DNA from 3 places in the Peribacillus sp. TH27 genome. Region 1 is predicted to be linked to each of the others. Evidence: riboswitches for the same ligand, from Rfam matches in the RefSeq annotation. Region 1 holds a riboswitch; each other region holds the start of a gene.
What was found. Region 1 has a riboswitch for cobalamin ahead of metE (5-methyltetrahydropteroyltriglutamate--homocysteine S-methyltransferase). Riboswitches for the same ligand answer to the same signal wherever they lie in the genome.

Region 1 (5,905 bases):
GATAGTCGCAAAAAAACAGCTGATTATTCAAGGAGGTTGATGAGATGTTCTATGTATCGATGTTTTTTCAATATGTAAGCCAATATATGAAAACGAGATTGCAGTACCGTGCCGATTTTTTCATGGAAATTCTTTCTGACCTATTGAATCAGGTTGTGAATCTGGTATTTATCTTAGTTGTTTTCGGACATACGCAATTTTTAAGCGGTTGGAGCCGTGAAGAAATTATTTTCATATACGGATTCTTCCTTATACCATTTGCTCTTTTTTCTTCATTTTTTAATATCTGGGATTTTAACGATCGCTATATCGTTAAAGGTGAGATGGACCGAATATTAACTAGGCCAATCCACAGCCTGTTTCAAGTCATTTTGGAAAGAATTGAGCTTGAATCATTATTTGGTGTTGTGACCGGCCTGATCATTATTTTCTATTCGGGTGCTTCGTTGAATCTCGAGCTTGTCTGGTATGACCCTATTCTCTTTGTGATTTTTTCAATCGGTGGGGCACTTGCTTATGCGTCCATCTTTGTAGCAATTGCAAGTATTGGGTTCTGGTCGGATGCGAAAACGTCAATCATGCCAATGATGTACAATATCGGGAACTACGGCCGCTATCCTGTTGATATTTATAACAAGGTCATTCGGTTTGTACTTACATGGGTGCTGCCATTTGCGTTTGTCGGCGTGTATCCAGCCTCTTATTTTCTTAGAAAAGAAGAGTGGTATGTTTATGCATTTGCAACACCGGTTATCGGGATTGTCTTTTTCACTGTATCTGTTTTCATTTGGAATCAGGGAGTGAAAAGGTACCGAGGGGCCGGAAACTAAAAAAATCCCTTCAACATTAACACTGTTGAAGGGATTTTTCTTATTTACGCTTATTCTTTCTTTCAATATATCTAGCTTGTGCTTGAACAAATTGCTGCTTTTCCTCTTCCGTTTCCGGAAATACCTGAGGAACGGGGGTGGGCTTTCCATCTTCGTCTATTGCTAGCATCGTTAAAAAAGCACGGGCTGTAAGCTGCTTTTCGCCGGTTAATAAGTTCTCTCGCTCTACTTTCACAAATACCTCCATCGACGTCCGATGGGCACAGGTGACATAGGCCTCAAGGTTAATCGCATCCCCTGTCTTGATGGGTGCCAAAAAGTCAAAGGAGTCACTTGATACGGTCACAACCGGTTTTCGGCAATGGCGCATTGCTGAAATGCAGGCGATTTTATCTACATAGGCCATCACCTTACCGCCAAAGATGGTGTTGTGATGATTCGTATCTGGTGGGAAAACAAGATCTGTTAAAAAAGTCCGTGACTGCCGGATAGGATTAGCATTTGTAAGATCAATACCTTTTTCAGTCATTTGACTGTTGATTGACCAGTAGGTTTTTGCGAACGATTGTTGCGGCTTCCACCATATTTTTCAAAGAAGCAACGGTTTCAGGAACGCCCCTTGTTTTCAGACCGCAGTCCGGGTTAATCCAAAATTGATCTTTATCCAATACTTTGATGCCTCGTTCAATCATATCGACCATTTCCTCGACTGCAGGAACCCGTGGACTGTGAATATCATATACGCCTAGACCAATACCCTTTTCATACGTTTTTTCCTCAAATGCGGTAGCTAGTTCACCGTGGCTGCGAGATGTTTCTATGGAAATTACATCGGCATCCAGGGAAGAGATGACATCCATGAAGCTGTTGAAATCGCAATAACACATATGCGTGTGAATTTGAGTTGTATCTTCCACACTTGAAGTGGAAATCAGGAAGGAGTTCACAGCCCATTTTAAATATTCATCGCGGTCGCTTTTTTTCAATGGCAGACCTTCTCTAAGGGCAGGCTCATCCACCTGAATCATTTTGATTCCGGAAGTTTCTAACGCTCTCACTTCTTTTTCCAAGGCAAGAGCTAACTGGTAGCAAACATTCTCCCTTGAAATATCATCACGTACAAATGACCAGTTCAGAATTGTTACAGGACCTGTCAGCATTCCTTTTACCGTTTTCTTCGTCAGGGATTGCGCGTACACACTTTCCCGGACCGTCATCGGCTCGATGAAATGAACATCGCCGTAGATAACAGGCGGTTTTACGCAGCGAGAACCGTAAGATTGTACCCAGCCTTTTTCGAGGAAAACGAATCCGCCCAGTTTATGGCCGAAAAATTCAACCATATCTGTTCGTTCAAATTCTCCATGTACAAGAACATCCAAGCCGATTTCTTCCTGGATATCGATCCATTTGCTGATTTCCTCGTTAACAAATGTTTCATATTGAGCAGCCGTCCATTCTCCTCGTTTGAATTTCCCGCGAGCTTGTTTTACTTCAGCTGTCTGCGGAAAGCTTCCGATTGTTGTTGATGGAAGGAAAGGCAGTTTGAAAAATTCCTGTTGTTTGTGATAACGCTCTTTAAATGGCAGCTGACGGCCGGCTGTTTGACTCTTCGCCTGTTCGACACCAGTTTGGACGTCTTTATGGTTTCGCGCGTTTGAATTTGCTAACGTTTGAAGTGCTAATTTGTTAGCGGCTACTTTTTCAGCAATTGCTTCGGCACCTTGATTACAACCTTTTACTAGTAGAGTGATTTCTTCAAGCTTCTCATCAGCAAAAGCAAGGGCCTGTTGCACTTCTTTAGTAAGAGCCGTCTCATTACGAACCGTTACTGGTACATGAAGCAGGGAGCAAGAGGGTTGAAGCCAAATTTGGTCTTCGGCTACGGTTTTTGTGAGGGTATTGATCAACTGATTCTTTTTCGATAAATCGGAAAGCCATATGTTTTTCCCATCAATCACACCTGCACCGAGCACTTTGTCTTTCGGGAAGCCGAATTCTTGAAGATTACTAAGGTTTTTCCCTTTATCATGGACAAAATCAAGACCGATCCCTTGAACGTGTAATTCAATAACTTCTTGGTAGTGCTCTACCGCATCAAAGTATGTTTGTAGCATGATGTTCAAGTTTGGAGCTGCTTCATTCAATTTTTCATATAAGTAAGTAACAGTTTGCATATCATCTTTAGAAATGGATGAAACAAGGGAGGGTTCATCCATTTGCACCCACTTCACGCCTTCTTGTTCTAACTCTTGCAGAATTTGTGTGTATAAAGGCAGGAGACTAAGGATGATTCCAGGTACATCTTGCTTATTGTAGCCTTTAGACAGAGTAATAAAAGTATAAGGTCCGACTAAAACGGGCTTAGCTTCAATTCCTAGTTTTTCTTTGGCTTCGCGATAAGCAGCAAGTGGTTTATTTTCTGTCAAAGTCAGCTTCGACGGTTTTAATTCGGGAACGATATAGTGATAGTTTGTATTGAACCATTTCGTCATTTCAGAAGCAACTTCATCCTTGTTTCCGCGAGCCATAGAGTAATATACAGAAAGGGGAACAGTGCCGCCTTTATAGGCTGAATAACGCTCAGGAACAAGACCGAACATTACAGACATATCGAGCATTTGATCATATAAAGTAAAGTCATTGACAGGAATAATATCTATACCTTGGTCCTTTTGCTTTTGTAAGTTGCCTAAACGGATGGCTTCTAGCTGTGCCGTAAACTCCGATTCATCGATTTTTCCCGACCAGTAGGCTTCTAATGTGCGTTTCCATTCACGATCTTCCCCAATTCGCGGGTACCCTAAACTACTACTTTTCAATATTCCCATCCTCCTACATTCTTTTTTTAAAAAATAAAATAACAACAAAAAAAGCACCCCTAACCGTCAAAAGAGAAAGTTAGAAATGCTTAAAATAAAGGGGTATACAAAAACCCCTTAAAATTATAAGGTCCCTAACACTTCCCTATTCTCCGTAGGTTAAAACAGTGTTGTCGAAACAGGCAGGTCTCCTGACTTTAGGAATCTTATTAGCGGCAGGCCTTCCCAATCCGAAAATCAGTGGCATATTGCATAGCGCTAACATTCCTATTACAGTGGCGGGACCGTGCCGGAATTACACCGGACTTCCCTTTTAATCCTAAAAAAATTAGGAACCTATTTCCACATATGAAATTTCACAAACCCGCTGTAAATTAAACTGCAGGCAACAAATATTTATAAAATAAAAACTATTATAAAAATTTAGACAAGCTTATCATATCCCGACTAAAATGGTCAACAAGGAAAAAAGTCTCGGGAAATGGGGTCTGACCCCGCCCTATATCGACAAAACTATTGGTGCACCTAGGTTTGTTTAAGGATGTGAATGTTGGGAAATGGGGTCTGACCCCTAAATAAAGAATATATTGTTTGGACGGGGAGTATGTATAGGGGGAGTGGGTTGTTTTGAAATGAGGCGTGGGGGATGACTTTTTACATCTTGATTGCAGGGATTATTTTTTGCATGGTGATGAGCATTCGAACGTTATTTCTTGTTGAGTCGGGAGGAAAAAAGTTTTCTCTAGAGGATATGCTATGGCTCGGCAATTTATATGCGACGATATTAGTAGGTTTTGCACTGATTTATTTATTATACGAGCTTCAGAATCATTCGGTGATTCTTGATATGGGCAATCGTTTAGACGGCAGTTTTTACGAGCAACTGAAGACTTCTTTTTATTTTAGTGCAATGACAATGTTTTCAGTAGGGTATGGAGATATAGCCCCGATAGGCATGGGCAGGATGATTGCGACAATCCAGGCGTTCATTGGATACACTCTCCCGGCTGCGTTTGTGATCCGGACAGTGATTGACTTAGAACAGAAGGAAAGGAAGAATAAATGAAAGTTGTGTTTCTTTCAATTATTGGGTACGCTTACCATAATGAAAGAAATGGAGGGGTAAGAATGACTGTTAAAATTGGAGAAAAAGCACCGGATTTTCAACTTCCTGCAAACAACGGTGAAAAAGTTTCCCTATCGGATTCTAAGGGCAAACACGTTGTTTTATATTTTTATCCGAAAGACATGACGCCTGGTTGCACAACGGAGGCCTGTGATTTCCGTGACCACAATGAGCAGTTTGAGGAATTGAATGCTGTCATCATAGGGATCAGTCCAGATCCGGCGGCGCGTCATGAAAAATTTATTGAAAAATATGGGTTACCTTTTCTGCTACTAGCTGACGAAAATCAAGAGGCTGCTGAATTATATGATGTATGGAAATTAAAAAAGAACTTCGGCAAGGAATATATGGGCATTGAACGTTCAACTTTTCTGATTGATAAGGAAGGAACGATAGTTAAAGAATGGCGTAAGGTAAAAGTCAAAGGCCATGTCGAAGAAGCGCTTGAAACTCTTCGTGATCTAGAAAAATAAGGTACAGCCAGATGAAGGATAAGCGAATAACCAAGCTTGCTGAAAGGCTGATTCATCATTCCGTACAATTACAGCCAAAAGAGAGAATCTTGATACGGGGTCATATCAACATGAAACCGCTATTGAAAGAGCTGATTGATGAAACATACAGAATCGGTGCATATCCATATGTCGAACTGGAAGACGATGAAATAAGCCGACACTTGTTAAAAGGGAATGTGAAGGAACAACTTGATACCTTATCACAATGGACTTTGAGGAAATATACTGATATTGATGCGATAATAATCATCTCCAGTGAAGAAAACGATGCTGAATTGGCAGAAGTTCCTGCAGAGAGGCATCGTCTTCATGGGGAAGCGATGAAGTCGTCGACTCTTTTCTATGTAAACAACCGGCGTTGGGTTTTACTTAATTACCCGACTGTCAGATTAGCACAAAAAGCCGGTATGAGTTTTAGAAAGTACGAAGACTTTCTATTAAACGTGTGCACAATGGATTACGGGAAAATGGAAGTGGCACTGAAACCGCTTAAGCAATTGATGGAGCGTACTGAAAAAGTCCGGATTGTTTCACCTGGGACAAATCTCACCTTTTCCATTAAAGGAATGCCGGCTGTCATATGCGCTGGGAAAAATAATCTCCCTGACGGGG
Region 2 (5,905 bases), 390 kb from region 1:
TGAAGAATAACCCACAGTAAATACAGAAAAATCAGTATATTAATAGTAACATATCGCAAAAGGTAAACAGAAGTCTTTGGAAATTCAAACATTTAAACCCAATGATTCATACCTCACCAAAGTCGAAAAAATGCCCTAGATCCCCTATCAAGCATGTGACAACTATACCCCTTATCGATACATTTCACTTAAAGTATTTCTTCCCCTTCTGTGAGACATCCAGACTTTTTGTCTCAAAAGTAAAAAGCTAATCAATGAATAGCCCATATTTAGTGGTTTCTATTATCCATAGATAGAATGAATAAGCCATGCTATAATTTATTGCGTTAATAAAGCAAATTAAAACACATATATAATGAAAAAAGGAGTGTTTCTTTGAATACATCTATATTAAAACAGGAGTGGTTCGGCAACGTTCGCGGAGATGTTCTTTCCGGTATTGTCGTGGCACTGGCACTGATTCCTGAGGCAATTGCCTTTTCCATTATTGCCGGGGTCGACCCAATGGTAGGGTTATATGCCTCTTTCTGTATCGCCATCGTCATCTCTTTTGTCGGCGGAAGACCAGGTATGATTTCAGCCGCTACTGGGGCAATGGCGCTAGTCATGGTTGATCTTGTAAAAGATCATGGCTTGAACTATTTACTTGCAGCAACAATTTTAACTGGTATACTGCAAGTTTTACTAGGGGTCTTCAAAATTGGAAAGTTAATGAAGTTTATCCCGAAGCCTGTTATGACTGGTTTTGTGAATTCTCTAGCCATTTTGATTTTCACTGCCCAACTTACTCATTTCGTGGGTGAAACGTGGATTATGTATATCATGACGGCAGTTTCACTTGCAATCATCTATCTTTTTCCACGCATCACCAAAATCATTCCTTCACCACTGGTCGCTATCATATTCATGACTATTGTAGCAGTTACAACAGGGGCCACTGTACGTACTGTTGGGGATATGGGGCAATTGACTGAGGCACTTCCAATGTTCATGCTTCCAGATATTCCTTTTACATTTGAAACATTGGCTATCATTTTTCCTTATTCCATAGCACTTGCATTTGTCGGGTTGCTTGAATCATTATTGACGGCTCAAATTGTCGATGAGATGACCGATACAGATAGCAACAAAAATAGGGAAGCCAAAGGCCAGGGCATTGCGAATATTATCGCCGGGTGTTTCGGCGGTATGGCAGGATGCGCAATGATTGGTCAATCTGGAATTAACATTAAGTCTGGCGGCAGAGGTCGGCTTTCAACATTTGTTGCCGGGGCTTTTTTGTTGGTTTTAATCGTGATACTGAATGACATCCTTATTAAAATTCCAATGGCAGCCCTTGTTGCAGTCATGATTATGGTTTCAATAGGAACATTCGACTGGTCTTCCTTGAAGAGGCTCAGACTAGCTCCTAAGACGGATGCAGCTGTGATGATTGTAACTGTCATCATTGTTCTTTATACGCATGATTTATCAAAAGGCGTATTTGCCGGCGTTCTCTTGAGCATGATTTTCTTCTCGGCTAAAATTTCTAAAGTGTCGGTTGAAAAAACAGAGGACATTCAGGCTAAGAAAATTATTTATCGTATTACCGGACAATTATTTTTCGCCTCGGTTCAGGACTTTGTTTCCAAGTTCGATGTAAATGAAAAGGCTGATTCTATCACCATTGATTTTTCCCATTCAAAAATATGGGATGCTTCTGCAGTCGGCGCAGTTGATAAGGTTGTCCTTAAATATCGGCTACATGGTAAATCTGTTCAAGTGCTTGGTCTCGATCATGAAAGTTCCCAATTGCTTGAAAAGCTCGCCACTTATGATGGTAAAATATCTTAAGTTTAATTTTTGCTGAATAGAAACTTTTTAAACCGACAAAATAGATAACATGAAATATATCTAGATGGAAGGAGCAAAAAGTATGATATCCGAGCAGGATTATACGGCAGCAAACCTGTCACAAGATTTACTGAATGAACTAAAAAGCTTTGAAAGCAAGCTAGGCCAAGACGCAAATAAAGAACTAATTGTTATCGCCTATGAAAAAGAGAAGGAAGCCTTGAATTAAAAAAAAGACTCAAACGTCATTTAAATGGCTTGTTTGAGTCCTTTTTTTTAGACATGATTGAAATTTGTTGACCCTCACAATATTACATAAAAAGGGTGCTCGAAGTATTCAGAGCACCCTTTTCACATCTTTATTTACTGAATATGTCCGTTAAAACCGGCACGATTTGTTTTTTACGTGATACAACGCCTTCTAAGACGGCAATGTTGTTGCTCAATGTAACGTTATACGCTTTTTCAACTGCTTCCGTTGATTTCCCAAGAGCCAAGGCAACAGAATCATTTGTTAAAATATCCGTTACAACGAATAAGAATAAATCTAATTCTTTCGTAGCAATAACAGCTTCAATAGCCGCTTCTAATTCAGCTTGTTTTGCAAGAACTTCATTCGGATCCACAGCATTGACTTGAGCAATCTCCACTTTCGCAGTTCCCATAGAGAATTCTTTTGCATCAAGAGTAATTAGCTGGGCAATTGTTTTGTCGCTCAGGTCAGCGCCTGCTTTTAACATTTCTAAGCCATATGTTTCAGCATTTACTCCGGCAATCTCCGCTAATTCCATTGCTGCTGCAACATCTTGCTCTGTGCAGGTTGGAGATTTGAACAATAAAGAATCGGAAATGATGGCAGATAGCATTAGACCTGCGATTGCTTTAGGCACTTCAATACCGTTTTCTTTATAGATTTTATTTAAAATAGTTGCCGTGCAACCAACTGGTTCTGCGCGGTAATATAAAGGATCACTTGTTTCAAAGTTAGCGATACGGTGGTGGTCGATAACTTCTAAAACACGGACTTGGTCAATGTCTTCTGCACTTTGCTGGCGTTCGTTGTGATCGACTAAAATCACACCATCCGCTTCCCCTGCCACTTTTTCTACAAGACGAGGAGCTTCGAATTTGAATTGGTCTAATGCATATTGAGTTTCACCATTCACTTCACCAAGACGAACAGGTTCAGCATTGATACCTAGTTGTTTTTTCAGATCCGCATAAGCGATAGCTGAACAAATTGTGTCTGTATCTGGGTTTTTATGTCCAAAAACTAATACTTTTTCCAAGATTATTTCTCCTTTTTAATAAATATTTTTCCGGGAACCCCCATCATTACAATAAGGGAGAGCCACCTTTACTATACACTTTATTTTAACATAAAATCTCTTACATTCAGCGTTTGAATTTCCCATTTTCCTATTAATTCTTTCACTCTTTTTCCCTCTCCCCTCACTTTGTCAATAGATAAGGATTGGTTTTTATCAAATATATTAGTTGAATTATCGTCTCATATGGATTACGATAATATAAGCAGAAATACTAGATATTGATATTAAAAACAACACACATAACTATATATAGAATTATTTGTAATCCAAGGTGCCAGTGATGGCTGAAAAGGGAATCCGGTGTAAACCCGGAACTGTCCCCGCAACTGTAAATGTGACGAAATGAGAAAACCACTGTATAGCTCTTTATACGGGAAGAACTCAAAGTAGGATGATCATGAGTCAGGAGACCTGCCTGGATTTTTCACGTTTCTTATTCTTCGGGGATTGAGATGATGAAACGATAGTATAACGGCTATTTTTTCATGGCTCTTTTATTCTATCGTTTGATCCGCTCAATTTATTGGGCGGATTTTTTTATTTAATGGAAGTTTACAAGGAGGATTATTCATGACTCAAACATATAACTCTACTATAGTGAAAAATGACACAGAAACAAGTTCTATCCAGCTTGAGATGTTATCCAAGGAATTCGAAGGCCGGCTAGATATGGAAAAGTTCAAAAAGCGTTTTACAAAATGGCTAGATCGTAAAAGTGACTCAACAGAAGAACAAACTTCAAAAAAACTGATCCAGCTTGCTCTCGAAAGTGTAGACATAGATGCTCCAGATTGGACGTTTGTTGCTGCGGCAGAACTTTTGAATACGATGTACAGGGATGCACAAGCGAATCGCGGTTATGAGGGCGTGAGCTACGGACCGTTCTATGAATTAATCGCAGGACTCTCTCAACAGCAAGAGGGGGAACGCTACCCGATTTATAAACCCGAACTACTCGACTCTTACTCCAAAGAAGAAATTGAAGAATTAGGCTTAGTGATCGATCCGGAAAAAGATAAACTATTTTCTTATATCGGTATCTACTTATTAAACGACCGCTACCTAGCCCGTCCGAAAAAAGACAAGGTCTACGAACTGCCTCAGGAGCGCTTCATGATCATCGCTATGGAAATTATGAGAATGGAAAAAACAGAACACCGCCTGCAACTTGTCAAAGAGGCATACTGGGCGATGTCCAATCTGTATATGACCGTCGCGACACCTACCCTATCAAACGCAGGAAAAACTCACGGTCAGTTAAGTTCATGCTTTATTGACGCGATTGAAGATTCTATTGATGGCATTTATCTATCCAACTACGATGCCGCTAAAGTATCTAAATTCGGCGGTGGTGTAGGACTTTATGTCGGTAAAATCCGCTCACTTGGTTCTGATATCCGTGGTTTTTCTGGAAACAGTTCAGGCACGACCCCTTGGATCCGTTTGTTTAACCAGACTGCTGTCAGCGTCGATCAATTGGGCCAGCGTAAAGGGGCAATCGCGATTTATTTGGATGCCTGGCATAAAGATATCATGAGTTTCCTTGACTTAAAGACACAAAACGGTGATGACCGGTTGAAAGCTCATGATATTTTTACAGGTGTATGTATTCCTGATCTGTTCATGGAAGCCGTACGCGATCGGAAAGAATGGTATCTTTTCGACCCACATACCGTAAAGCAAACCCTTGGATTCTCACTCGAAGATTTTTATGACGAGAAAAAAGGCGAAGGAAGCTTCAGAAATCATTACGCTCACGCTGTGGAGGCTGCGGAAAATGGCACACTTCCTAGCTATAGCTTTGAAAAAATCAACGCGATGGACATTATGAAGAGCATTATGATTTCTCAGCTAGAAGAAGGCGTACCGTATATGTTCTACCGTGATGAAGTGAACCGTAAGAATCCTAATAAACATAAAGGAATGATTTATTGTTCCAACCTTTGCACAGAGATTGCTCAAAACTTAAGCCCTTCAACGATCACGGATGAATACGAAACTGAAGATGGCGATGTAGTTGTAGTTCGTAAAAGCGGCGATTTCGTTGTATGTAACCTTTCTTCCATTAACCTGCCTCGCGCGGTAAGTAGCGATGTATTAGAAAGATTGATTCCGATTCAGATCCGCATGCTCGATAACGTCATTGATGTGAACAGTCTTCCGGTCAAGCAAGCATCCATCTCAAACAAGCGTTACCGGGCAATTGGCTTAGGAACATTTGGATGGCATCATTTACTTGCCACCCAGAATATATATTGGGAATCAGATGAGGCCGTTCAATATGCTGATACTTTATACGAAAAAATTGCTTACTTAACAATCAAAGCGTCTAATGAATTGGCTAAGGAAAAAGGAACGTACCCATATTTTGAAGGATCTGATTGGCATACAGGCCAATATTTCGAACTTCGTGACTATACCGATGAAAAATGGATAGATTTAAAAGAAAATGTGCAGCTACACGGTACCCGTAATGGATATTTAATGGCCATTGCACCTAATTCATCAACGGCTAAAATCGGTAACTCCACTGATGGAATCGATCCCTTATATGAAATTGAATTTTATGAAGAAAAGAAAAACTTCAAATTCAAAGTGACAGCACCCGGATTGACGCCTAATACGTATGAGTATTATAAAAAAACACGATTTAACTTGGACCAACTGGAAAGCATCAGACAAAATGCAGCCCGTCAGCGTCATATTGACCAAGCTATCAGCTTTAACCTGTATGTCCACAA
Region 3 (5,905 bases), 500 kb from region 1:
AACGTCTGGATAAAATTATTATCAAACCAGAGTTTGGAGCAGGTGGTACGGGAATCTATCTTCTCACAAAAACCGAAGGCGGCACATTGGTGTCCATGACAAAAAAGGGCACCAAATACGACCGTAAATTTGACTCTAAATCTCAACTGAACAAATGGCTGCAGCATTTATTAAATCGATATAGTTACCTTTGTCAGCCTTATTTAGAACTTTGCAACCAGAAAAAGGAACCGTTCGATTTACGAATTTTACTTCAAAAAAACGAAAAAAATCAGTGGATGGAACGCGGCAGAGGCATTCGCCTGGGACAACAAGATGGAATCACCTCCAATTTAGCCACTGGTGGGGAAGCTATTTCGCTCGAGGCTTTCATCAAAAAAAATCCTGAATCTATTCCAATTGCTGCCGAACAAAAAATCCAGCATATCCTCCGTACCTTACCTGTCGAAACCGAAGCCGTTTTTGAAAGGCTATTTGAGCTAGGAATCGACCTAGGCATTGATAAAAAAGGGCAAATATGGATAATGGATATTAACTCAAAACCAGGTAGGAAAATCATCCAAACACTTCAACCTGAATCGATGAAGGATATCCATCGCGCACCGTTCCAATATAGCCAATTTTTAGCCGATCATCTTCAGAAAGCAGGTGAATAGAGAGTGAGAAAGACTTATCCTGCCGAGATTGCCGATACTCCCGGCAACGTTCTCTTCTATCCATCAGAGCTTGGAGATTTGGCAGAGATTGAATTAATATATTTTGGCCAGCATTCATGTCCTGCCATTGTTAAACAAAATCCTGCAATCAAGCAAACAATCGTCCTGTCAGAAAGTCTCGCGGAATCTTTAATATTTACTCAGGTCGATATGCCTCTACATCTATTTATATACGGTAAGAGCATTCATATTGGGCCAGTCGTCGGGATATTTTCATCAGGTTTTACCGGCATTTCAAACAAACCGCTCGGGGAACGTTCAGATTTTTTTTCAAAACTCCTTTCTCTGAGCCAAACAACAGGCTGTATCCCTTTTGTTTTCGGTGAAAATGTAATCAATTGGGAAAAAGAAACAATCAAGGGCTATGTCTATGAGAACGATGACTGGAATATTAACGAATTTCCTTTTCCAAATGTCATCTATGACCGGCTCCCTAACCGTTTGACGGAAAACCGGGATGGCCCTAAGGAAGTGAAACAGAAATTCCAAAAAGAGTATACAATTCCTTGGTACAATCCAGGTTTTTTTAATAAATGGGATATAAATGAACGGTTATGTGCGGATGAGCGGGCACTTCCTTTTTTACCGGAAACGTATCCTTTTCAATCTCTGTCCGTCGTAGAAACCCTGCTTTCTCATTACCGCCAAGTTTATATAAAGCCTATTCATGGCAGCCTTGGGCTTGGAATTCACCAAATTCTTTATGATAAACATGAAAATGTCTACTATTGTCGTTATAAAAATGATGCTCAGGAAAATAAATTGCAAAAGTTTTCTACTTTAGAATCCATTGTTAAACACATCTTTCATAATCGACCGCTTGAAAATCTCATTGTGCAGCAGGGCATACCATTAATTCGTTCTTCAAAACGACCTGTAGATTTCCGAGTGCATACGAACAAGGACAGCAAGGGAATTTGGCAGGTAACTGCAATCGCCGCAAAAATAGCCGGCGCTGGAAGCGTTACTACCCACATTAAAAGCGGAGGTGTCATCAAGACGATTGCCGAGCTATATGGTGATGATGATGAGGCGAAAGAAGTCGAACGAAAGCTTTCGGAAGCCGCCCTAATATTAAGTGAAAGTATTGAAGAGCACTTAGATGGCATCATTGCAGAAATCGGTTTTGATTTTGGATTAGATAAAAAAGGGCAAGTTTGGATGTTTGAAGCTAATTCTAAACCAGGACGTTCAATCTTTTCCCATCCAAAACTCAAAGAGTTCGAGCTGCTAACAAGAAAGCTCAGCCTTGATTATGCTATTTATCTTACGGAACAAACCATTACAAATGCTGTCGGTGTGCAGAGATGAATATTTTTTACGATATTCCAACTGAAAGCTGGTACCACGACCAAGAAAGCATGCAACTATTCGCCGGCGCGGAAAAAGAGGAAATACACTATAAACAGAATCAAAATAATCAAACACTTATTCCTATTTCTATTTTTCCAGGTAGCCGGATGCTCGTCGTCGGAATTTTAACTTCTTCAAATCCCAAAAAGGAATCAGGAATAGGGGGAAACTTGACCCTTTTTCAGGATTTATCCCTATATTTGTTGGAACATGGGATTTTAGTGTTTGTATTTACGGTTGAGACCTTTCATTCCATCCCTGTAAAAGGCTTCCTTTTTTCCTCCATTTCAAACAAATGGATCGAGGTTAAGATGCCGCTTCCCGATATAGTTTATAACCGAATTCCCTCAAGGGGCTTCGAGGCATCAGAGGATTTTCAACGGCTTATCAACTACTTTCAAGATCATGGTATGAACCTTTTCAATCCTTGTTTTTTAGATAAATATATGATGTATGAAGCATTGATGGAAGATGGCTCCCTCACCAACCATCTTCCATCAACAATTATCCTAGGTGATTGCGATGGACTGAGGGCTTTTTTAAAATCCCACAGACATATTTACCTAAAACCATCTAAAGGAAGCCAAGGGAAAGGTATTTACACACTAATCGAGAATCCTGATGAAACTCTTCAGTTTAATAGCCTAAAACATAGTGAATCCTTCCCAAATTTCTCCTCATTTTGGGAGCATAAAAAAATGCTACTGATGAGAAGAGCCTATCTCGCCCAACGCGCGGTTATACCAAAGAAACTGAATGGACATCGTTATGATTACCGAGTTCTCGTTCATTATGAAAATGGGTTCTATAAAATTACTGGTAAGGCTGTACGGATGTCACAAACCCAGGAAATCACAACCCATACTCCAAGAGGCGGGAAACTTTTCCCTTACAAAAACTTGCAATCGAGGAATTTAAACCGGAAGTTGGCGTACATTGCTCAAAAGTGCGGTCTGATTCTTTCGAAGAAATTCGGCTTTCTCGGGGAATTCTCTATTGATATTGGCGAAGATTCAACAGGATCACTCTTCATTTACGAAGTAAACTCTAAACCCATGCAATTTGATGAAGAAGAAATTGAAGCAAGCCGACTCTTGCATTTGAAAAACCTGTTTATTGAATTAACTTTATTAAATCAAACGAGAAAATAACCTCCATCTGCCGTTTTCCATTATAATGAAATGAGAGACAGCTTATATGGAGGTTATACATATGATTACTCATTTTCAATGGGCACCATTACATAAAAATTTACCAGGTTGGAAAATTTCCTTTTACTTTAACAAGCAGGCCGTCCAAGCCTTATACCATAAAGACGGGTCCATAGAATGGACTGCCAATCCCCCTTCAGAAACAGACGAAGCTAAGCTCAAAAGCATCATACATGACTTAATGGTCTATCATGTATATGAATAAGTTAGTGCTAAACTCCTCATTTCATTCATGAGGACTTACTCAGAATAAAAAGCCCTCTTTTGCCTACACTATAAAAAAGGTTAGGAGGGATTTCTTTTGGATAAAGAAGAATTCACATTTTTGAAGGATACCGAATATGAAGGCAAGAACTCTGCTTTCTTAGACATCGACCGTTACATCAATGAAGGGCTGGCTGGCGGGAATGTTTATGCAGCTGCTGACCTTCAGAACATTGAAGAAGCCCATGATTTTTATGATGAAACCGAGCCAAACAAGAATAAATAATTAGTGTCCGGAGCCTCCTTTAGGTGGCTCCTTTTTATTAAACTGTCAACTCCTCCTTTAGACCGAACATTTCCTTATTAATTATTCCATAAGCCTTTTCAAGATTAAGTAAATACTCTACTTTTTCTTTTGAATTTTTTGCCTTCACATTAATTTCCTTGTTCAACCTTGCATGATTTTCGCTTAAAGAAATCATTTTTTCCCCAGAAAAATTATACATAATCTGAGCTTTTAAAAAATCCGTAAAGTATCTAACTGTTCCAAACATGCATTACCCCCCTTAAATTTTGTTCATAAAGAAAACTTTTCTCCTATTCCATAGAGAGACGAGATTTCCTTATGATTTTGTTAAAAAATCGACTATTATAACTGATTACATCTAAAAAAATAAAAAAACAACTTCCCGATTAGAAGTTGTTAGAGTGCAAACGAAAACATAACAAAAAACAAACATGAATTTTCCATTTTTCAAAAAATGAAAAACATGCTCTTGTCAATTCTCGCACTTAACACCTCCTATCCTCGTAGGTTTATGATGCTGTGCTAAAAATAGGCAGGTATCCTGGCTCATGATCATCGCTTTTCGAACCTTCCCATCCCCTTTTGCAGAAGACAGTGGCATTACTCGAATCGCTCTCATATACAGTTGCGGGACAGCGCCGGATTCTAACCGGACTTCCCTTTTAAGCAGATAATCTTCAATATATTATCTGCACCTTTTTCTAGACGTATTTAATTTTCAGTTTAAATGTATTAAATTATCCCTTAAATTACAATGCGTGCTTCTGAAAGGAAATTGATTAGCACCTCTTCAATTACACAAAATCACTAATTAGTATTTCGCTCCATTATCCTTATTAATCAATATCTTTTCTTTTAATATCGATGTGATAATATGCTCCGAATCCCATTCGTGGCCAGATATCTCGATGAGCGGATATTGATTCGGCAAAACAATTTGCTGGATTTCATGAACTGCCAAGCCTTGATTATGTAATCGTAAAATTTCACCACGCAGGTTTTCCAAATAGTCGAGCTTTCTTTGAAACATTTCCTTCCCATTAGGGACATGACCGGCATGACAACAAAAAACCTCTCCAAAATCATATTGAAGTAATCTATTTATGGAATCGATGATAACAGGGACAGATTCTTCCCGTAAAACAAGCTTTGTTTTCGGTGTAACGAATAGGTCACCTGAAAACAGCATGCCATTACTGTGATTCAAATACACCATATGGTCCTTAGCATGACCTGGGGTAAAGATTGGCTCCCACGTTTGGGTACGGGAATGAACAGTCCTCCCCAACGGCTCAGCTTTGAAGCCGTCTCTCCTTCCCCAAAAAGCTTTGCGATAATCAGGATATTCAGCATCCTTGGCACAAACATCAATCGACATCGGATGAATATACATGGGAACTTTTTTATGTTCCTGTATCCAGGCCGCACCGCCAGTATGGTCCTCATGATAATGCGTTAGCGCCACTAAATCGAAGTCGGCTGATTCATAGAAAGGGATAAGTTCTTCCAATAAAATTTGGGCTCCCGTATCAATCAATAGGCCGTCTGTTAAAAAAACATATACACTCATCCCCGACTTTATTCCTTCAGGGGTCCCTTGTACACAAACCACATCATTTATCGTTTTAATCTCTAGCATGGCTTCCCTCCTCATCAATTGTATAAAAATAGTTTAATATCCTATTTCCCCCTTGTTCATTACAATAAATGTAATATCCCTCCATACTTTTTACAAGCAAATAGTATTTTCCTAGCAAAGACCCGTAGTATATTTTCCGGTAGAATCAAGGCACTTTTTGAAACCATTGTCATTGATTTAAGGTATTCTATTATGCAACTAAGAAAAGAAACAGCAAAAATCTGGCTTCGGTTAAAAGGAAGTTGTTAAGAAAGGGTACTCCGTATTTAAGTTTAGGCGATAAAAAAATTCACGGCTAATCATTAACGCTGAGTAACTATCAATATTACCTTGGTTGATAAAAAAGCTAAAGCATTCATGATACAGACTTTGAAACAATACTTTCCTGACAAAAACTTCACGTAATTATTAAAAAAAATCGACAAGCTGCTAAAAAGAACGAAGCTTATCTTACAAAAATCATGAAAAAGTATGG

Region 2: it holds a riboswitch for cobalamin, as region 1 does, so the genes downstream of both, JFU24_RS10730 (ribonucleoside-diphosphate reductase subunit alpha) here and metE (5-methyltetrahydropteroyltriglutamate--homocysteine S-methyltransferase) in region 1, are expected to answer to the same signal.
Region 3: it holds a riboswitch for cobalamin, as region 1 does, so the genes downstream of both, JFU24_RS10235 (hypothetical protein) here and metE (5-methyltetrahydropteroyltriglutamate--homocysteine S-methyltransferase) in region 1, are expected to answer to the same signal.

The regions. Positions count from the first base shown of each region.
Region 1 is NZ_JAEKEV010000002.1:2,323,577-2,329,481, reverse strand. It holds gene JFU24_RS12745 (ABC transporter permease) at 1-40, shown strand, start outside; gene JFU24_RS12740 (ABC transporter permease) at 45-830, shown strand; gene JFU24_RS12735 (acyl-CoA thioesterase) at 871-1,359, opposite strand; gene metE (5-methyltetrahydropteroyltriglutamate--homocysteine S-methyltransferase) at 1,352-3,661, opposite strand; cobalamin riboswitch at 3,817-4,007, opposite strand; gene JFU24_RS12725 (potassium channel family protein) at 4,299-4,718, shown strand; gene bcp (thioredoxin-dependent thiol peroxidase) at 4,781-5,251, shown strand; gene JFU24_RS12715 (aminopeptidase) at 5,263-5,905, shown strand, end outside.
Region 2 is NZ_JAEKEV010000002.1:1,934,563-1,940,467, forward strand. It holds gene JFU24_RS10715 (SulP family inorganic anion transporter) at 376-1,833, shown strand; gene JFU24_RS10720 (hypothetical protein) at 1,916-2,062, shown strand; gene JFU24_RS10725 (manganese-dependent inorganic pyrophosphatase) at 2,193-3,122, opposite strand; cobalamin riboswitch at 3,417-3,597, shown strand; gene JFU24_RS10730 (ribonucleoside-diphosphate reductase subunit alpha) at 3,735-5,905, shown strand, end outside.
Region 3 is NZ_JAEKEV010000002.1:1,824,182-1,830,086, forward strand. It holds gene JFU24_RS10210 (YheC/YheD family endospore coat-associated protein) at 1-656, shown strand, start outside; gene JFU24_RS10215 (YheC/YheD family endospore coat-associated protein) at 660-2,027, shown strand; gene JFU24_RS10220 (YheC/YheD family endospore coat-associated protein) at 2,024-3,220, shown strand; gene JFU24_RS10225 (YheE family protein) at 3,282-3,485, shown strand; gene JFU24_RS10230 (hypothetical protein) at 3,582-3,770, shown strand; gene JFU24_RS10235 (hypothetical protein) at 3,808-4,038, opposite strand; cobalamin riboswitch at 4,306-4,505, opposite strand; gene JFU24_RS10240 (MBL fold metallo-hydrolase) at 4,603-5,430, opposite strand.